DNA from 4 places in the Kitasatospora sp. NPDC005751 genome. Region 1 is predicted to be linked to each of the others. Evidence: riboswitches for the same ligand, from Rfam matches in the RefSeq annotation. Region 1 holds a riboswitch; each other region holds the start of a gene.
The links. Region 1 has a riboswitch for cobalamin ahead of ABZ497_RS03825 (ribonucleoside-diphosphate reductase subunit alpha). Riboswitches for the same ligand answer to the same signal wherever they lie in the genome.
Positions count from the first base shown of each region.

Region 1 (4,500 bases):
GTAGAGCTCGTTGTGCGCCTCGACGTGCTGGCCGATCACCGTCCCGCCGGAGCGGCCGGCGCGGGCCGCGCTCTCCAGGTCGGCGAGGAACTGCTGGACGGCCCGCGCGTTGGGCGAGGCCTGCGGGTCGCGGGCCAGCAGCTCGCGGCCGACCTCCGGCGCCAGGGTGCGCCCGGCGCCGCCCAGGGTGAGCGTGCTGCGGGCGGGCGCGTCCCGGCGGTCGCCGTCGGCCCGGCCGTCCTGGCCGGCCAGCACCACCGCGCCGGCGGCGAGCAGCGCGCCGGCCGCGGCCAGCACGGCCGGTTTGGCACGCAGCGCGCGGGGCAGGGCCACGGACACTCCTCCGGATGCTCACCGGCACCGGCCTGCGCCGTCACAACCGGAACACGTGTACGACTGACAGGCGGTGAGCCTGCCACATCCCCCGGGGCCGGGGCGAGCGGACCCGCCGGGCGCGAACCGGGGCGGGCCCGGCCGGAACCGGGCCGAACCGGGCGGACCGTCAGCCTGCCGGGGTGGCGGCCGGTGCGCCGCCCGCCGCCTTGGTGCGCTGGAGGAGCTGGTTCTTCACGTGCTCGTCGAAGCCCGCGGCGGCCGCGGTCGCGGCGGCGTCCGCGGTGTTGCCGCCCTTGGCGGAGCCCTCGACGGTGAAGAAGCCGTACCGGCCCAGGGTGCCCTTGGTGTTGGTGCAGCCGGGGGTGGTGCAGAACGCCGGCGAGCCGGGGGCCGCGGCGCCCTTGAGGTGGCCGACGTAGTTCTTCACCGCGGTCTCGGCCTGCTGCTTGTGGTCGAAGACCGCGACGCCGACCGTCACCGCGCTGTCGCCGGAGACGTAGGTGGCCCGGAGCACCTGGCGGCAGCCCTGGTCACCGAGGACCTTGCCGAGGCCGCCGACCGTGGAGTTGCCGTCCCAGCAGGGCGAGTCGAGCGAGACCACGGTGCGGTTCCAGGTGGCGCCGTTGACCGTCACGGTGAGCGCCGAGAAGAGCGCCGCCGCGTCCTGCGGAGCCGGGTCGGTGGTCGCCTCCCAGAGCGGCTTCGACGGGTCCTCGGGCGTGGCGCTCGGGGTGGCCGTCGGGGACGCCTTGCCGGACGCCGTGGGCGCCGGCGGCTGGGTGGCCGCCGTGGCGGCGCCGGTGGGATCCGCGACCGGCTTCTTGTCGTCGCCCTTGTTCAGGAACAGCAGGCCGCCGGCGACCAGGCCGCCGACCACCAGGAGGGCGACCACGCCGCCGATGATCCGCGTCCGGCCCTTGCGCTTGGCCTCCGCCTCGTTCCGGTCCGCGAGGGCGGCCCAGTCCGGCTCGGCGTGCTGCGGCACGGGCTGGGGGTGCTGGGGCTGCGGCTGCCACTGGTGCTGCTGCGGCTGCGGCTGCGGCTGCGGCTGCGGCTGGACATGCTGCTGGTGCACCGGGGGCTGGGGCTGCGGCTGCACCGGCGCCGGCTGCTGCGGGACCGGCTGCTGCTGCGGGACCGGCTGCGGCACGGGCGGCTGGACCTGCTGCGGCGGCTGCGGCACGGACGGCACCGGCGGCTGGACCGGCTGCGGCGCGGGCACCGGCGGCCCGTACGAGGCGGGCGGCGGACCGAACCCGCCCGGGGCCGGCGGCACCGGCTGCGGCACGCCGGGGTACGGCGCGGGCGGCGGGCCCTGCGGCGGCTGTCCGGGCGTGCCCGGCTGCTGGTTCTGCGCGCCACCCGGCCCGGCGGGAGGGTGCGGCTGCTGCCCCGGCGAGCCGGGTCGGCCGCTCCACTCCCCAGGCGTGCCCGTTCCGTCGCTCATGCGCCCCCCTCACTGCCTTCGGCGGCCGCTCCGCGAATCACGTCGGTGTCGACGACCCGCTGGCTCCGCTCCCTCATGAGCCGAGATCGTAGGGCATGCCCCTGACGGCGGGCCTGCCCGGTGGCCGATCCGTTTCCGAATCCGAACACCGGCCGGGCCCCGGGCACTCCCGGCGACGCCCTGCGCCGCGGTCCGCGAAGGCCCTGGAACGACCCTGCGGCGGCCCCCGGCGCCGGCCCCCGCGGCGGGCGGCCGGGGGCCGGCCGCAGCCCCGGAACGGCCCCGGAACAGCCCGGGAAAGGCCTCTCGCCGGTACCACCTGCGATCACGTCGACACGCGACGCCGCACAACATGTGGGGTCGCATCGAGCGGACACCACTAGATGTATGCTCATCCCTGCTGTCGACGCAGGGGAACCCGGTGCGAGTCCGGGACTGCCCCGCAGCGGTGTGCGGGCGGCTCCGACAGAGCCCGCGAGTCCGAATACCTGCCGACGGCGTGCCGCCTGGCCTCCCCGCAGAGGCCTTTCGCACCAGCACCACTTCCGGGCCTCGCGGGCGGGCCGGGGATGCCACCGTCGCGCGCCGCCTCCGGGCCGGCGCGCCGTGCTCCCCTGCCCCGAACGGTCCGGCCCGAGCCACCGCCGACGCCGATCGCCGCCAGGAGAGAGCGCCTTGACCACCGCTGCCTCAGTCACCCTGCCCGCCCAGGGTTCCAGCTCCGCCCCCGTCGACCCGACGGTGTCCGACCCCGGTGGCGCACTGCTCCGGCTGCTGACCGACCGCAGCGCCGACCTCCCCCAGGTGGACCCCGGCCATGTCGCCGCCGCCGCGCTGCGCGGCCGCCACGCCGGCTCGGACTTCGCCGAGCTGCGCGGGCTGGCCGTGGACGCCGCAGCGTCGATGATCGCCGAGGACCCGCAGTACTCGAAGCTGGCCGCGCGACTGCTCGCGCTGGAGATCGTCGACGAGGCGGTGAGCCAGGGTTCGGTCACCTTCTCGGACTCGATCGCGGTCGGCCACGCCGAGGGCCTGATCGGCGACTCCACCGCCGACTTCGTCGCCAAGCACGCCACCGCCCTGAACGCGCTGATCGACCCCGAGGGCGACGGCCGCTTCGAGTACTTCGGCCTGCGCACCGTGCAGTCCCGGTACCTGCTGCGCCACCCGATCACCCGCAAGGTCGTCGAGACCCCGCAGCAGTTCCTGCTCCGCGTCGCCTGTGGTCTGGCGGTCGGCGACAACGAGCAGTCGGTGCGCGAGGTCTCCGAGCTGTACGGCCTGATGAGCCGGCTGGAGTACCTGACCTCCTCGCCGACGCTCTTCAACTCCGGCACCAAGCACCCGCAGATGTCGAGCTGCTACCTGCTGGACTCGCCGCTGGACAACCTGGACTCGATCTACTCCCGGTACGCCCAGATCGCCCGCCTCTCCAAGCACGCCGGCGGCATCGGCCTGTCCTACTCGCGGATCCGCTCGCGCGGCAGCCTGATCCGGGGCACCAACGGCAAGTCCAACGGCATCGTCCCGTTCCTGCGCACCCTCGACTCCTCGGTCGCCGCGGTCAACCAGGGCGGCCGCCGCAAGGGCGCGGCCTGCGTCTACCTGGAGACCTGGCACGCGGACATCGAGGAGTTCCTGGAGCTGCGCGACAACACCGGTGAGGAGGCGCGCCGCACCCACAACCTCAACCTGGCGCACTGGATCCCGGACGAGTTCATGCGCCGCGTCAACGCGAACGCCGACTGGTCGCTGTTCTCCCCCGCCGACGTGCCCGAGCTGGTCGACCTCTGGGGCGCCGAGTTCGACGAGGCGTACCTGAAGGCCGAGCAGGCCGGCAAGGCCGTCCGCACCATCCCGGCGCAGACCCTCTACTCCCGGATGATGCGCACCCTGGCGCAGACCGGCAACGGCTGGATGACCTTCAAGGACGCCTCCAACCGCGCCGCCAACCAGACCGCGCTGCCCGGCCGCACGGTGCACAGCTCCAACCTCTGCACCGAGATCCTGGAGGTCACGGACGACTCCGAGACCGCCGTCTGCAACCTCGGCTCGGTCAACCTCGGCGCCCACGTCGCCCCCGGCGCCACCGCCGCCGACCTGCTGAACGCGATGGACTGGGACCGCCTGGACGCCACCGTCCGCACCGCCGTCACCTTCCTCGACCGCGTGGTGGACATCAACTTCTACCCGACCCCCGAGGCCGGCGCGTCCAACTCGCGCTGGCGCCCGGTCGGCCTCGGCGTGATGGGCCTCCAGGACGTCTTCTTCCAGCTCCGCCTGGACTTCGACTCCGCCGAGGCGAAGGCCCTCTCCACCCTCATCGCCGAGCGCATCATGCTCACCGCGTACGAGCGTTCCGCCGATCTGGCCGAGCAGCTGGGCCGCCACGAGGCCTACGGCGAGACCCGCGCCGCCCGCGGCGAGCTGCACATCGACCACTTCGGTTCGGCCGCGCCGCACTGGGCCGGCCGCTGGGAGGCGCTGCGCGCCCGGATCGCCGAGACCGGTCTGCGCAACTCGCTGCTGCTCGCCATCGCCCCCACCGCCACGATCGCCTCGATCGCCGGTGTGTACGAGTGCATCGAGCCGCAGGTCTCCAACCTGTTCAAGCGCGAGACCCTCTCCGGCGAGTTCCTCCAGGTCAACCCGTACCTGGTGCGCGAGCTGAAGGAGCTCGGCGTCTGGGACCAGCAGACCCGGGACGCGCTGCGCGA
Region 1 covers NZ_JBEXYC010000002.1:256,572-261,071, forward strand. The annotation lists gene ABZ497_RS03815 (glycosyl hydrolase) at 1-333, opposite strand, end outside; gene ABZ497_RS03820 (hypothetical protein) at 503-1,783, opposite strand; cobalamin riboswitch at 2,154-2,294, shown strand; gene ABZ497_RS03825 (ribonucleoside-diphosphate reductase subunit alpha) at 2,483-4,500, shown strand, end outside.

Region 2 (4,500 bases), on a different contig from region 1:
CGGCCGGCTCCCGGGTGGCGGCGATCTCCACGGTCAGGCCGAACCGGTCGAGCAGCTGCGGGCGCAGCTCGCCCTCCTCCGGGTTCATCGTGCCGACCAGCAGGAACCGCGCCGCGTGGCGCACCGAGACGCCCTCGCGCTCCACGTAGGAGCGGCCCATCGCGGCCGCGTCCAGCAGCAGGTCCACCACGTGGTCCTGGAGCAGGTTGACCTCGTCGATGTAGAGCACGCCCCGGTGCGCCCGGGCCAGCAGGCCCGGCTCGTACGCCTTCACGCCCTCGGCCAGCGCGCGCTCCAGGTCCAGTGAGCCGACGATCCGGTCCTCGGAGACGCCGACCGGCAGCTCGACCAGCCGGGCCGGGCGGTGGGTCTCGTCGGCGCCGTCGTGCGCGCCGTCCGGGCAGGCCGGGTCCGGCGCGGCCGGGTCGCAGGCGAAACGGCAGCCGTCGACGGCGGCGATGGACGGGAGCAGACCGGCCAGCGCCCGCACCATGGTCGACTTGGCGGTGCCCTTCTCACCCCGCACCAGCACGCCGCCGACGGCCGGGGAGACCGCGTTGAGCAGCAGCCCGAGCCGCAGGTCGGCCATTCCGACGATCGCGGTGAAGGGGTAGCGGACGTCACTCATGATTCTCCAAGGGGGCCCCGGGCGGCAGGAACGGCAGCGAACCCGCGGCCGGCACCCCGCCCTCGATCAGCTTCCACAGCGCGTCGGTGTCCGCGTGCTCCTCGATCAGGTCGCCCAGCCGGTCCAGCCGGGCCTCGCGCGCCTCGGCGAACGAGGTGTCCGGCGCGGGCACGAACGCCCGGCCCGACAGAGCGGCGACCTCGCGCAGCAGCGCGCGCCGGAAGCCGTCGTTCTCCAGCGCGCCGTGCCAGGTCGTGCCCCAGACCGCCCCCACCCGGCAGCCGTCCAGGAACGCCTCCCCGCCCTCCACAGTGACGATCCCGTGGTGGATCTCGTACCCCTGGACCGGCTGCCCGTAGGCCTCGCCGACCGGTCGGCCGAGCACCTTCTCGGCGCCGAACCGGACGTGCGTCGGGAGCAGCCCGAGGCCGTCGACGGCACCGGCCTTCGACTCGACCTCGTCGTGGATGGCGCGCGCGAGCATCTGGTAGCCGCCGCAGACGCCGAGGACCGGCAGCCCGGCCGCGGCCCGGGCCCTGAGGGCCGGCTCCAGGCCGCGCTCGCGCAGCCAGGCCAGGTCGGCCACGGTGGCCCGGGTGCCGGGCAGGATCACCAGGTCGGCGTCGGCCAGCTCCTCGGGCCGGGTGGCCCAGCGGACCAGCACCCCGGGTTCCTGGGCCAGTGCGTCCACGTCGGTGAAGTTGGACAGCCGGGGGAAGCGCACCACGGCCACCCGCAGCACGTCGGCGCCGAGCGGCCCGCGCCCCTCGGCGCGGTCCACCACGGTGGTCAGGTCCAGGGAGTCCTCGGCGTCCAGCCAGAGCCCGGACAGCATCGGCAGGGTGCCCAGCACCGGACGGCCGGTCAGCTCGCGCAGCATCTCCAGCCCGGGCGCCAGCAGCCGCGCGTCGCCGCGGAACTTGTTGACGAACCAGCCCGCCACATGGCGCTGGTCCTGCTCCGACAGCAGCGCCAGCGTCCCGTACATCGCGGCGAACACGCCGCCGCGGTCGATGTCGCCGACCACCACGACCGGCAGGCCGGCGGCGGTGGCCAGGCCCATGTTGGCGATGTCCCGGTCCCGCAGGTTGATCTCGGCGGGCGATCCGGCGCCCTCGCAGACCACCACGTCGTAGCGCCGGCGCAGGTCGGCCAGGCACTCCAGCGCTCGCTCCAGCAGGACGGGCTTGCGGTCGCGGTAGTCCAGCGCGCCGACCTCGGCGACCGCCCGGCCGAGCAGCACCACCTGGCTGCGGCCGTCCGCGCCGGGCTTCAGCAGCACCGGGTTCATCGCCGCCTCGGGCTCCACCCGGGCCGCCTGGGCCTGCATCGCCTGGGCGCGGCCGATCTCGGCACCGTCGGCGGTGACGAAGGAGTTCAGCGACATGTTCTGCGCCTTGAACGGCGCCACGGCGACGCCCTGACGGGCCAGCCAGCGGCAGATGCCCGCGGTGACCACGCTCTTGCCGGCGTCCGAGGTCGTCCCGGCGACCAGCAGTGCGTTGCTCATGCGCTCCCCCTTCTCGTCCCCGCCTTGAGTGCCTGCACGACGGCGTGCCCGGCGACGGTCGTACCCAGTGCGAGCAGTCCCACCCGGCGGGAGAGCCGGCAGGCGCGCTCGATGTCGTCCACCGTCACCGGTCGCAGCTCGCCGCCCAGTACCGGCCGGTGCTCGACCCGGGCGCCGTACCGCAGGGTGCCGCCGAGCCGCACGCCGACGGCGCCGGCGAAGGCCGACTCGGCCTGGCCCGCGTTGGGGCTGGGGTGGGCGGAGCCGTCCCGGCGCCAGACCCGCCAGGCCGTCCGGGGCTCGGGCGCGGCGGCGACGGTCAGCAGCGCGGTCAGCCGCGCGCCCGGCCAGCCCGCCACGTCGTCCAGCCGCGCCGAGGCCCAGCCGAACCGGGCGTGGCGCGGCGAGCGGTGGCCGACCATCGCGTCCAGGGTGTTGACCGCGCGGAACGCCAGCAGCCCGGGCGTGCCCGCGAGGGCGCCCCAGACGAGTGCGTTGACCACGGCGTCGGCGGTGTTCTCGGCGACCGACTCGACCACCGCGCGGGCGATCTGCCCCTCGTCGAGGGCGCTCGGGTCCCGCCCGCACAGGTGCGGCAGCCGCTGCCGCGCCGCCGCGAGGTCGTGCGCGGCGAGCGAGCGTCCGATCGTGCGGGCCTCCCGGGTGAGCGACGTGCCGCCGAGCACCGTCCAGGTCGCGGCGGCGGCCAGCGCGGCCCGCCCGAGCGGCCGGCGGCCCAGGGTGCGGTCGGCCGCCAGCGCGCCGGCCGCGACGGTGCCCACGCAGAGCGCCGTGAAAGCCGTTCCGACGGCGCGGTCGTTCCGCCAGATCCGCCGCTCCAGCCGGCCGGCCGCGCCGCCGAAGACGGCCACCGGGTGGCCGCGGCGCGGGTCGGCGAAGCGGGCGTCGGCGAGGTACCCGGCCGCGGCCCCCAGGGCGAAGGCGGCGGCGCGGGTCAGCGGGCGCACGGTGGACAGCAGAGGGCTCGGAAGGTCGGGGCAGCCTGCATCGCGTGCGTGTCCTCACTCAGGGTCCGCGCCCTGGATCGACGTACCGGGGGCGAGAGTCTCCTGGCTTCCGGGTCGAACGCACCCCCGGGCCCGGCGGCGGCTTCTGACGGCCCGCCGCGATGGGCCCCCTCCGGCGCCGTGGCCGGCGGAGGAGGGACTCCGAGTGTGCTCCCCGGTGACAGTGGCGGGACCGCGCCGGACTCGCACCGGCTTCCTCTGCATGCCTCCGTTTGGCTGAAGGATCCCATCACGCGGCCGAACCGTGCGTCAACCAAGGTCACGGAGGGGTTGGTCACAGCGGAGCCGGGCCGCCCGACGCCGTCGCTACCTCCGATCGGCACCCCCCGCAGGGGCATGACAGCCTGTGCGATCGTCCAGTCGCCCGGAGGGGCCTCCGGGCCCGCTTCGTGTGTTCGGCGGCTGGGGGGCGGCCGGACCGCCCCCTACCGTCGGGCCATGCGACGCAGACAGCCACCCGCCGTGCCCCCGGTGCCCTTCTCGCCCGCGGCCGCCCGCGCGCACCGCGCCGGCCTGGGGCTGACCCCCGAGCAGGTGGTCGAGGGCATGGCCGCGCACGGCGTCCGGCTGCTGCCCTCCCACGTGCTCGGCTGGGAGAGCGGCGAGCTGCGCCCCGCCGAGGACGAGTTCATCGCCCTGGCCCGGGCGCTCTGGTGCCCGCCGGCCCAGCTGATGGGCGTCCGCCCGGCCCGGCTGCGGGACTTCCGGGTCGCCCGGGAGCTCAACCAGGAGAGCGCGGCCCACCGGATCGGCCTCGCACTGGACCGGTACCAGCGGGCCGAGGCGACCGGTCAGTGGGACGGCGACCAGGAGCAGACCCACGCGCTGGCCCAGGTGCTCGGCACGACCCTGCGCGAGCTGGTCGCGGTGACCGGCCGGGCGCAGGAGCTGGACCGGCGGCTGCGGCAGTGCGTGGACGGCCGCTGGCAGGCGCAGCTCCGGCCGATCGGCCGGATCGTGCCGGTTCACGAGGGCGACCTCACCGCCGTGCTGACGGCGCTGCAGAACGAGTACCAGGTCACCTCCCACTGGGGCGCCGGCAGCTGGGGCTCCCCGGCCCCGGCGGCGGACACCCGCGCGGCGGCCCGGCCGCTCGGCGAGCGGTTCTGGGAGCTGCTGGAGCTCCTGGAGACCGAGATCCCGGTCTGACGGGCCGCTACCGCGCCGCCCCCGCGCGGCGCCTCCCCCTCCCTGCCCTCTCCCTCCCTGCCCTCTCCCTCTGCCGCTTCCCGCGCCGCCGTGACCAGAGGGCCGAGAACCGTGCCGTCGCTTCCCGCAGCCGCTTCCCGTGCCGCCGTGACCCGGCCGAGACTCCCGCCGCCGTGACCCGGCCG
Region 2 covers NZ_JBEXYC010000008.1:79,656-84,155, reverse strand. The annotation lists gene ABZ497_RS11200 (putative cobaltochelatase) at 1-628, opposite strand, end outside; gene ABZ497_RS11195 (cobyric acid synthase) at 621-2,138, opposite strand; gene ABZ497_RS11190 (cobalamin biosynthesis protein) at 2,135-3,106, opposite strand; cobalamin riboswitch at 3,200-3,392, opposite strand; gene ABZ497_RS11185 (transcriptional regulator) at 3,605-4,315, shown strand.
Region 2: it holds a riboswitch for cobalamin, as region 1 does, so the genes downstream of both, ABZ497_RS11190 (cobalamin biosynthesis protein) here and ABZ497_RS03825 (ribonucleoside-diphosphate reductase subunit alpha) in region 1, are expected to answer to the same signal.

Region 3 (4,500 bases), on a different contig from region 1:
GCCCACTCCAGGTAGGCCGCCCGGTCGGCGGACCGCAGCGGCAGGGTCTCGCGCAGCGCCGGCTCGTCGACCTGGATGACGGCGGCGCCGGCGGCCTCCAGGTCGGTGACCTCGTCGCGCAGGGCGAGCGCGACCTGCCGGGCGGTGTCGCCGGTCGGCTGGTCGTCCCGGACGAAGGACCAGGCGAGCATGGTCACCGGTCCGGTGAGCATGCCCTTGACCGGACGGTCCGTCAGATCGGCCGCGTAGCGGTACCAGTCCACGGTCATCGGGTGCGGGCGGGAGATGTCCCCGGCCAGCACCGGCGGCCGGACGTAGCGGGTGCCGTAGGACTGCACCCAGCCGTGCCGGGTGGCCAGGTAGCCGGTCAGCTGCTCGGCGAAGTACTGCACCATGTCGTTGCGTTCGGGCTCGCCGTGGACGAGCACGTCGAGGCCGGCCTTCTCCTGGTAGCCGATCACCTCGCGGACCTCGGCCCGCATCCGGTCCCGGTAGGTGCCGTCGTCGATGCGGCCGGCGCGCAGGTCGGCGCGGGCGGTGCGCAGGTCGGTGGTCTGCGGGAAGGAGCCGATGGTGGTGGTCGGCAGCAGCGGCAGGCCGAGCCGGGCCCGCTGCGCCTCGGCGCGCTCGGGGTAGGCCGGGGCGCGGCGGGCGTCCTCGGGGGCGGTGGCGGCGACCCGGGCCCGGACGGCCGGGTCGCGGGTCAGCGCCGAGCCGGCACGGGAGGCCAGGTCGGCCCGGTTGGCGGCCAGTTGGGCCGCGATGGTGTCGGTGCCGTGGGCCAGGCCGCGGGCCAGGGTGGCGACCTCGGTGGTCTTCTGACGGGCGAAGGCGAGCCAGCGGGCGACCTGCGGGTCGAGGTCGCGCTCGAGGTCGGCGTCGAGCGGGACGTGCAGCAGCGAGCAGGACGGTGCGACGTCGACCCGGTCCGCCAGACCGAGCAGCGTGCCGAGGGTGGCGAGGGACTTCTCCAGGTTGTTGATCCAGATGTTGCGGCCGTCCACCACGCCCGCGACCAGGCGCTTGCCGGGCACTCCGCCGACGGCGGCGAGGTCGTCGAGGTTGGCGGCGCCGGGGCCGGTGAAGTCCAGGCCGATGCCCTCGATCGGGGCCTTGGCCAGGACGGGCAGGGCCTCGCCGAGCCGGTCGAAGTAGCTGGTGACCAGCAGTTGCGGGCGGTCGGTGAGCGCACCGAGCTCGCGGTAGACGCGGGTGGCGGCGTTCAGTTCGGCCGGGGTGCGGTCCTGGACGAGCGCGGGCTCGTCCAGCTGGACCCAGTCGGCGCCGGCGGCCCGCAGGTCGGCGAGGAGTTCCGCGTAGACGGGCAGCAGCCGGTCCAGCAGGGTGACCGGCCGGAAGTCGGCGGCCACGCCGGGGGCGGGCTTGGCGAGCAGCAGGTAGGTCAGCGGTCCGACCAGCACGGGCCGGGGGCGGTGGCCGAGGCCGAGCGCCTCACGCAGTTCGGAGACCGGCTTGGCGGAGTTCGCGGCGAAGACCGTGTCCGGACCCAACTCCGGTACGAGGTAGTGGTAGTTGGTGTCGAACCACTTGGTCATCTCCAGCGGTGCGACATCCTGGGTGCCGCGCGCCATGGCGAAGTAGCCGTCCAGCGGGTCGGTGTCGACGGCGGCGCGGTGGCGGGCCGGGATCGCGCCGACCGCGACCGTGGTGTCCAGGACGTGGTCGTAGAGCGAGAAGTCGCCGGTGGGGATTTCGGCGATGCCCGCGTCCGCCAGCTGCCGCCAGTTGGCGCGGCGCAGGATGGCGGCGGTGGCGTGCAGGGCGGCGGCGTCGACGCGGCCCGCCCAGTACCCCTCGACGGCCTTCTTCAGCTCCCGGTCGGCGCCCTGCCTCGGGTAGCCGTACACGGTGGCCTGCGGGGTGGTGGAACTCGGTGACACGGAACTCTCCTTCGCGAGTCGCGCTGCGATCCCGGGAGAGCACGACGGCGTGGAGGTACGGCAGTGGGGGCACGGCACCGGGGTGGGCCCGCCCGCTCCGCCGACCCGCCCTCGAGGTCACCGAGATCACCGCGTGCGGGGTGCACGCGGGCAGTGGCAGGTCTTCGGACTCGCGGGCACGTCCGCCTGGCTCCCAGGCCGGACACCTACTGGCCGTCGCTTCCCGGGCCCGGCTGGGCCCAGTGCATGTGACGGCGGTCGTTCCCACTCACCGCTGCGGGGCAGTCCCGGATTCCCACCGGGTTCCCTCTTGCGACGCCGTGGCTGGAGGACACGGCGAACCGACTGCACCACCCACCCTAGGCCCATCACCGACGGCGCGTCAGTGATTGTCCGGATCGCGGATGGCGGCGTGGGACGGCTCCGGCGGTCCGCACCGCCCGAGCACCCCGGCAACCCGAGCAGTCCCGCGGACCACGACGGGAGGAGTGGACGCCTCTCCGCCGCCGGGTACTCGGGCTCACCGCCGACCCCCGAGAGGCCGGGTCGACGGCGCGTGCATGACGTCACAGCGCCGCCGGGCCGGTCCTCCGCGGCCCACCCGGCGGTTCGCCCGGGACCGGCCGCGCCCGGCGGACGGGCAGCCGCACGGCACAATCACTGTCATGCGGCACATCTTCCTCATCGGCATCGGGGCGGGCGATCCCGACCACCTCACCCTGCAGGCGGTCAAGGCCCTCGCCCGCACCGACGTCTTCTTCATCCTCGACAAGAACGAGGAACGGCAGGACCTCATCCGGCTGCGCCGGCAGCTGCTGACCGAGCACGGCCGCCCGGGCCACCGCGTCATCGAGGTCGCGGACGCCGAGCGGGACCGCGCCACCCCGGCGTACACCGCGGCCGTGGACGACTGGCGCACCCGCCGGGCCGACCTGGTCGAGCGGCTGGTCGCCGAACACCTCGGCCCGGAGGAGACCGGCGCGTTCCTGGTCTGGGGCGACCCGAGCCTCTACGACAGCGTCATCGCCGTGATCGACGAGGTCCTGGCCCGCGGCGGCGCCACCTTCGGGTACGAGGTGGTCCCGGGCATCAGCAGCGTCTCGGCGCTCGCCGCCCGGCACCGCACCACCCTGACCCGGGTCGGCCGCCCGCTGCAGATCACCACCGGCCGCCGTCTCGCCGAGGGCTTCCCCGAGCAGGTGGACGACGTGGTGGTGATGCTGGACGGGCGGGCCGCGTTCACCGGGATCGACCCCGAGGGGCTGGAGATCTTCTACGGCGCCTACCTGGGCACACCGGACGAGATCCTCGTCGCCGGCCCCCTCGCCGAAACCGCCCCCCGGATCCGCGCGCTCCGCGACGAGGCCCGCGAACGCAAGGGCTGGATCATGGACACCTACCTCCTCCGCCGCTCCGGGAGCTGACGGCTTCCGGCCGAGCCGGAGGCCGGCGACGGTGACCGCGCCGACGCAGATCCTCGCGACCGGACTGAAGCGGCGCCACGTCTCGGCCCGGAGCAGGCCGGCCCCGTCGCCGAGGCGGCCGGGGTGACCGGGGCGGCCGGGGTGACCGATCAGTAGCGCGCGGCGCCCGTTTCACCTGGTGAGGCGGGACGGCTACGAACCGGCCGGGGCCCCGCCGTCGTCCCGGTCGGCCACGTCCTCGGACCGCTCGCCGGCCACCCCGGGCGCCCCGGCTGCCCCGCCGGCGCCCTCGCGCTCGACGGCCCACTCCGTACGGCGTTCGCGGGTCAGGACCCAGTCGGCGGCCCGGCGCGGAGCCGAACCCGCCGAGCCGCTACGGGCGGCGGCGGCGCACACCCGCCGCAGCAGGGAGTTCAACTGGGTGCGCTCACCGCGCGTCAGGGACACCAGCAGGTCGTCCTGCACGGCCGACTCGTCGCTGTGCAGGATCTCCAGCGCGAGCTGCCCCGAGGAGGTGAGCGTCAGCACCTCGTGCCGACCGCCGACCTGGACGAACAGGGACTGCACCAGGCCCGCCGCGACGAGATCGTCGAGGGTCTGCGCGGTGTCGACCGCACCCCCGTCGATCCCGGCGACCAGATCGGGCCGGGCGTGCGGGCCCAGCCGGGCCAGCGTGGAGAGGACGGACAGGTGCGCCGGGCTCATCCCCCGGAACTCCAGGCGCGCCGCGAGCAGGGCGTCCGCCGCCCGGCCGGCCGCCGACAGGAGGTGGACGGTCTGCTCGAAGGGACTCGACGATCCCTTCCCCCTGTCGTACACGTCGCATCCAATCGCTGGTGGAGGGCTGCACCACCTCCGGCGGGGGTCACGGGACCACCGACGCCACGCCACGCTGCCGAACGCCGATCACCGAAGGGCCGCGAAACCCGCTCGCGCGCCGCGCCGGGCACGGCGCCGCATCGCGCCGCACGGCGCACCGAGGCCAACGATAGCCGCGCCGCGCCGATCGGTCTACATCGATGTCGTCCGCGACACCCACTCCCCCGCCGCCGGCGGCCGGCGCCGACAACGGCCCCGTCACCGGCCCGACACGGCCCGCGCGGCGTACTCCACGTACTCGTGCAGCCCGTACGCCAGCACCGGGACCAGCACCGACACCGCCACCACCGCCACCA
Region 3 covers NZ_JBEXYC010000072.1:3,937-8,436, reverse strand. The annotation lists gene metE (5-methyltetrahydropteroyltriglutamate--homocysteine S-methyltransferase) at 1-1,901, opposite strand, end outside; cobalamin riboswitch at 2,039-2,262, opposite strand; gene cobF (precorrin-6A synthase (deacetylating)) at 2,567-3,325, shown strand; gene ABZ497_RS33170 (MarR family winged helix-turn-helix transcriptional regulator) at 3,518-4,144, opposite strand; gene ABZ497_RS33165 (M56 family metallopeptidase) at 4,403-4,500, opposite strand, start outside.
Region 3: it holds a riboswitch for cobalamin, as region 1 does, so the genes downstream of both, metE (5-methyltetrahydropteroyltriglutamate--homocysteine S-methyltransferase) here and ABZ497_RS03825 (ribonucleoside-diphosphate reductase subunit alpha) in region 1, are expected to answer to the same signal.

Region 4 (4,500 bases), on a different contig from region 1:
GAGTGGCTGCCGGTGCCGACCGAGACCGGGAAGGCCGCCCGGTCCGCACCGTGGTCGATCATCCGGCGTTCCAGCTCCATCGCCAGGTGCCGCTCGGTCCGGCCGACCAGGATCGACTCCAGCAGTTCGCCGAGCGCCTGGTCGGCGATCTCGGCGGCGATCCGCAGGTCCGCGATCTCGTGCTCGTCCTTGATCACCCGCAGCTGTTCGACCGCCCGGCCGAGGTCGGCCAGCCGGACGCCCTCCGCCAGAACCGCCACGGCGCGGTGCCGGGCGACGGTCAGGTCGTGCTCCTCCACCGCCAGGTCGGCCACCCCCAGCCGGGCCGCGGCCGCGGCGGCCGCCAGCGCGGTGTCGGCGCCCGCCGCCACCGGCACCCGGGTGACGTCCTCGACGATCAGGTGCTCACCGGTGTCGTCCGGCGGCAGGTCGTCCGGCAGCGCCAGCAGCGCCCGCTCCCGGGTGAGCAGCAGCGTCGCGCCGCACGGCGGGCAACCGGTCAGGTACCGCACGTTCGCCGCCCGGGTGATCAGCGCCGCATCGGCCCCGGCCGCACTGCCGTGCTCCCTCAGACGCTCCCGCCGGACCGCGTACGCATCAGACATGCGTCGAGCCTACGGAGCCCCACCCCGATCCGCCCGCCGAGCGGATCCGACCGGACCAGGACGGCCCTGGTCGGACACCCGGCCGGTCCGCCGGTGCGGCGTCGGGCCCCGGCGCCGCACCGGCGCCCGGGCCCCGAGGCCGGTCGACCGGCCGCGCACCCGAACGGACGGCGCGGGCGGCGGACCGGACGACCGGAGCCGCCGGCGGGAGCGCGCGCCGCCCGACGAGCCCCGGCGCGTACGCGGTCGCACGGCCGACCAGCGCCTCCACCGCCCGCCGGGGAATGGGCGGGGCGGAGGCCGTGTTGGACCCCTTGAAAACGACTTCCATTTCGGCGGAAGCCGTTTCCCGACCGCCCACCCCTCGGAGGAGGAGAACCATGGCCCGCAGCGAACTGCGCCCCGTCGTCAAGCTCAGGTCCACGGCCGAGACCGGCTTCACCTATGTGACCCGCAAGAACCGCCGCACCGACGCCGACCGGCTGGTGCTGCGCAAGTACGACCCGGTCGCGCGCCGGCACGTCGACTTCCGCGAGGAGCGCTGACCTCCCCCGTGGGCCCGGCCGGGCCCGCGGACCACGGCGAGGCGGCGCCCACCCGAACGGACCGGGTGGGCGCCGCCTCGTGACACCGCGGTGCCGCGGGCCGTCGGGGCCGACTACTTGGTGACCCCGGCGGCCTCGTCGGCCGCCGCCCCCTGGGCGGGCACCCCGCCGGCCGGTACCACCGGCTTCGGGCTCCAGCGCTGTTCCACGCCGGCGAGGCGCCAGTAGGCGATCGCCGCCCCCCAGACCACCACGAACAGCCCGACGATCGCGTAGCCGACGTTGTCCAGCGAGATGTCCGCGATCCAGCCGCTGACCGGGTCGGTGAGGTCCAGCTTCTCGTGCAGCACGGCGACCAGCTCGATGGTGCCGATGATGAACGCCACCGCGATCGACAGCCCGGTGATGGTCAGGTTGTAGTACACCTTGCGCACCGGGTTGGAGAACGCCCACTGGTACGCGAAGTTCATGAACGTCCCGTCCAGCGTGTCGAACAGGCTCATCCCGGACGCGAACAGCAGCGGCAGGCAGACGATCGCGTACCAGGGCAGCCCGGCGGCCGCGCCGGAGCCGGCCATCACCATCAGGGTCACCTCGGTCGCGGTGTCGAAGCCGAGGCCGAGCACCATGCCGACCGGGAACATCTGGCCGGGCCGCGTGATCGAGCGGGTCGCCCGGTTCAGCACCCGGGCCATCAGACCGCGCGAGTTGAGGTGCTCCTCCAGCTCCGCCTCGTCGAACCGACCGGCCCTCATCGACCGGAACACCTTGAGGATGCCGAACAGCGCCGCCAGGTTGAGCGCGCCGATCAGGTAGAGGAAGACACCGGACGCGGAAGTGCCGACCACACCGAGCCACTGGTGCGTGGTGGACTCGTCGTCCATCAGCGTGCTGGCCAGCTGGGCGCCGCCCGCCACCAGGGCGGCCATCAGGACCACCATCGAGGAGTGGCCGAGCGCGAACCAGAAGCCCACCGAGACGGGCCGCTTGCCGTCCGCCATGAGCTTGCGGGTGGTGTTGTCGATCACCGCGATGTGGTCGGCGTCGAAGGCGTGCCGCATGCCGAGGGTGTAGGCGGTGATGCCCAGGCCCACCCCGAAGACCTGGGTACCGACCTCGTACTTCTCGGGGGCGACCAGGAAGATCAGCGTCCCGAAGGCCACCACGTGCATGGCCAGGATCACCCCCATCAACCCGGCCGTGCGGAGGGTGTCCTCGCGCCGCCAGCGGAAGCTCGGCAGGGCGGAGGACGCCGCGGGAACAGCGGCGGTTTCGGGCAGGGTCATCTTCGGATCACGCTCCAGCACCTCGTGGAAAGACGTTCGTGAGATGCCGTGGCCGGTCTCCTGGCTGACGGGGCTTCCGGATCCGCCTTCCCAGGCGCGCGAGGCGCCCAGTGGCGTCGTGGATACGGACGACTCCCCCGATCACAGTGGCGAGGGCCGCTCCGGACTCCGGACCCTGAGGGTCCGTCACCGGTCTTCCCGAACACCACGGCGGGCAACACCGTAGGGGGCCGCACCTCACCCTTGCAAGGCTGCGCACCTGCGCAGGTGTCCAGGATCACAGCCACGGGCTGCAACAATGTCCGCATGCATCTCGTACCGGCCGACCGCGCGGGCCACCGCACCATCGACGGGCACCGGGTCTGCGAGGCCATCGCCGCGATCGGCGACCCCGGGCACGTCCGGTCCTGGGCCGAGCGGTTCTCGCTGCTCGCCGACCCGGGGCGGCTCGCCCTGCTGCTCGCCCTGCACCGGGCCGGGCCGCTCGCCGTCACCGACCTGGCGGTCGCCACCGGCATGCGCGACCCGGCCGTCTCGCAGGCGCTGCGGCTGCTGCGCACCGCGGGTGTGGTCACCGGCGACAAGGACGGCCGCGTGGTGCGCTACCGGCTCGTGGACGAGGCCCTGCGCCCCCTCCTCGACGAGTGCGCCGCCGCGGACCACCACGAGCACGGCGAGCCCGCCACCGGGAGCGACGCCACCGGCGGCGAGCCCTCCGCACCCCGGGCCGCCGCGGCCGGCTGACCGGCTGCGCCCGCGGAACACCGACCCGGCGCCCCGGGCCGTCGCGCCCGGGGCCCGCCTCACCCCTCTCGCACCAGCCGTTCGAAGCGCTCCAGCGAGCGCCGGGCCAGCGGGTCCGTCGCGGGCCGCAGGGCCCGGTCGAGCAGACCCGCGCCGGGGAGCCGGAACGCGCCGAGGAAGGCGAAGCGGGTGCCTCCGGCCTCGGCGCGAGCCGCCATCCCGCCCAGCAGGAAGCGGCTGCGCATCAGGCACCACCCGGGCGTCAGCTCGACGTCGAAACGGGCCCGCAGCCGGGTGTGGCCGGTCACCAGCGCCTCGGTGCGACCGTCCGCCGGTCTCCCGGCCACGCGGACCGACCGGATGTCCGGCAGCCAGCGCGGGAGCCCCTCCTCCAGGTCGGCCGCGGCCGCCCAGACCCGCTCGAACGGCGCGTCGATCAGCGCCTCCCGGACGGCGGCGCCGGGGGTGACGGCGGCGATCACATGCAGCCGGCGGACCGGGTCGAAGGCCGCCGTCGGCCAGGGGGTCGGTGCGCTCACTGCTGCCACGCCCTTCGAAAGCCGAGCCGGGCCCGGGAGAGCCGGGACTTCACGGTGCCGGGTGCCACGCCCAGCAGTTCTGCGGTGGACCGCTCGTCGAGCCCCTCCAGGTCGCGCAGCACCAGCACGGCGCGGTGCTCCGGCGTCAGCCGGGCGAGGACGTCCTGGATGTCGGTGGCCAGCTGCGGGTCGCCGGGGCGGGGCAGCTCGGAGAGGTCGGCCGGGACGCAGCGGGCGACCCGCCGGACGTGCCGGACGGCCTCCCGCACGGCGATCGAGCGGACCCAGCCGAACAGCGCGGCCGGGTCCTGGAGCTGGCCCAGCTTGCGGAAGACGGCGATCAGCGCCTCCTGCGTCGCGTCGGGGCCGTCGTCCAGCGCGATCGGACCGCAGAGCCGGCGGACGTAGGGCGCGACCAGCTCCAGCAGCTCGCTGACGGCCAGTTGGTCGCCGCGCTGGGCGGCACGGACCAGGCCGGCGAGCCGGTCGGCGGTTCGGGTGTCGGGACCATCCACACCCGCATCAGAGGCGCCGGACCGGCCGGACGTTCCCTCCCTCCCCCGACTTCCCGCTGTGACGCTCGTCACGGGAACCTCCGGCCGGGCGCGCCGCTCCTGCGGGGTGACCCACCGTCGGAACCCCCGGAGGACCACCGTGAACCGTCACCGTACCGCCGCCCTCGCCGTCGCCGGCCTGCTCGCCGCCGACGCCCTGCTGCACGTCTACTGGGCCACCGGCCGCACCTGGCCGGCCGCCGACCCGGCGTCACTCTCCCGGGCGG
Region 4 covers NZ_JBEXYC010000052.1:35,061-39,560, forward strand. The annotation lists gene ABZ497_RS29860 (M24 family metallopeptidase) at 1-605, opposite strand, end outside; gene rpmG (50S ribosomal protein L33) at 986-1,150, shown strand; gene ABZ497_RS29870 (HoxN/HupN/NixA family nickel/cobalt transporter) at 1,264-2,436, opposite strand; cobalamin riboswitch at 2,469-2,661, opposite strand; partial or broken gene ABZ497_RS29875 (metalloregulator ArsR/SmtB family transcription factor) at 2,743-3,081, shown strand; gene ABZ497_RS29880 (SRPBCC family protein) at 3,240-3,719, opposite strand; gene ABZ497_RS29885 (RNA polymerase sigma factor) at 3,716-4,234, opposite strand; gene ABZ497_RS29890 (DUF3995 domain-containing protein) at 4,374-4,500, shown strand, end outside.
Region 4: it holds a riboswitch for cobalamin, as region 1 does, so the genes downstream of both, ABZ497_RS29870 (HoxN/HupN/NixA family nickel/cobalt transporter) here and ABZ497_RS03825 (ribonucleoside-diphosphate reductase subunit alpha) in region 1, are expected to answer to the same signal.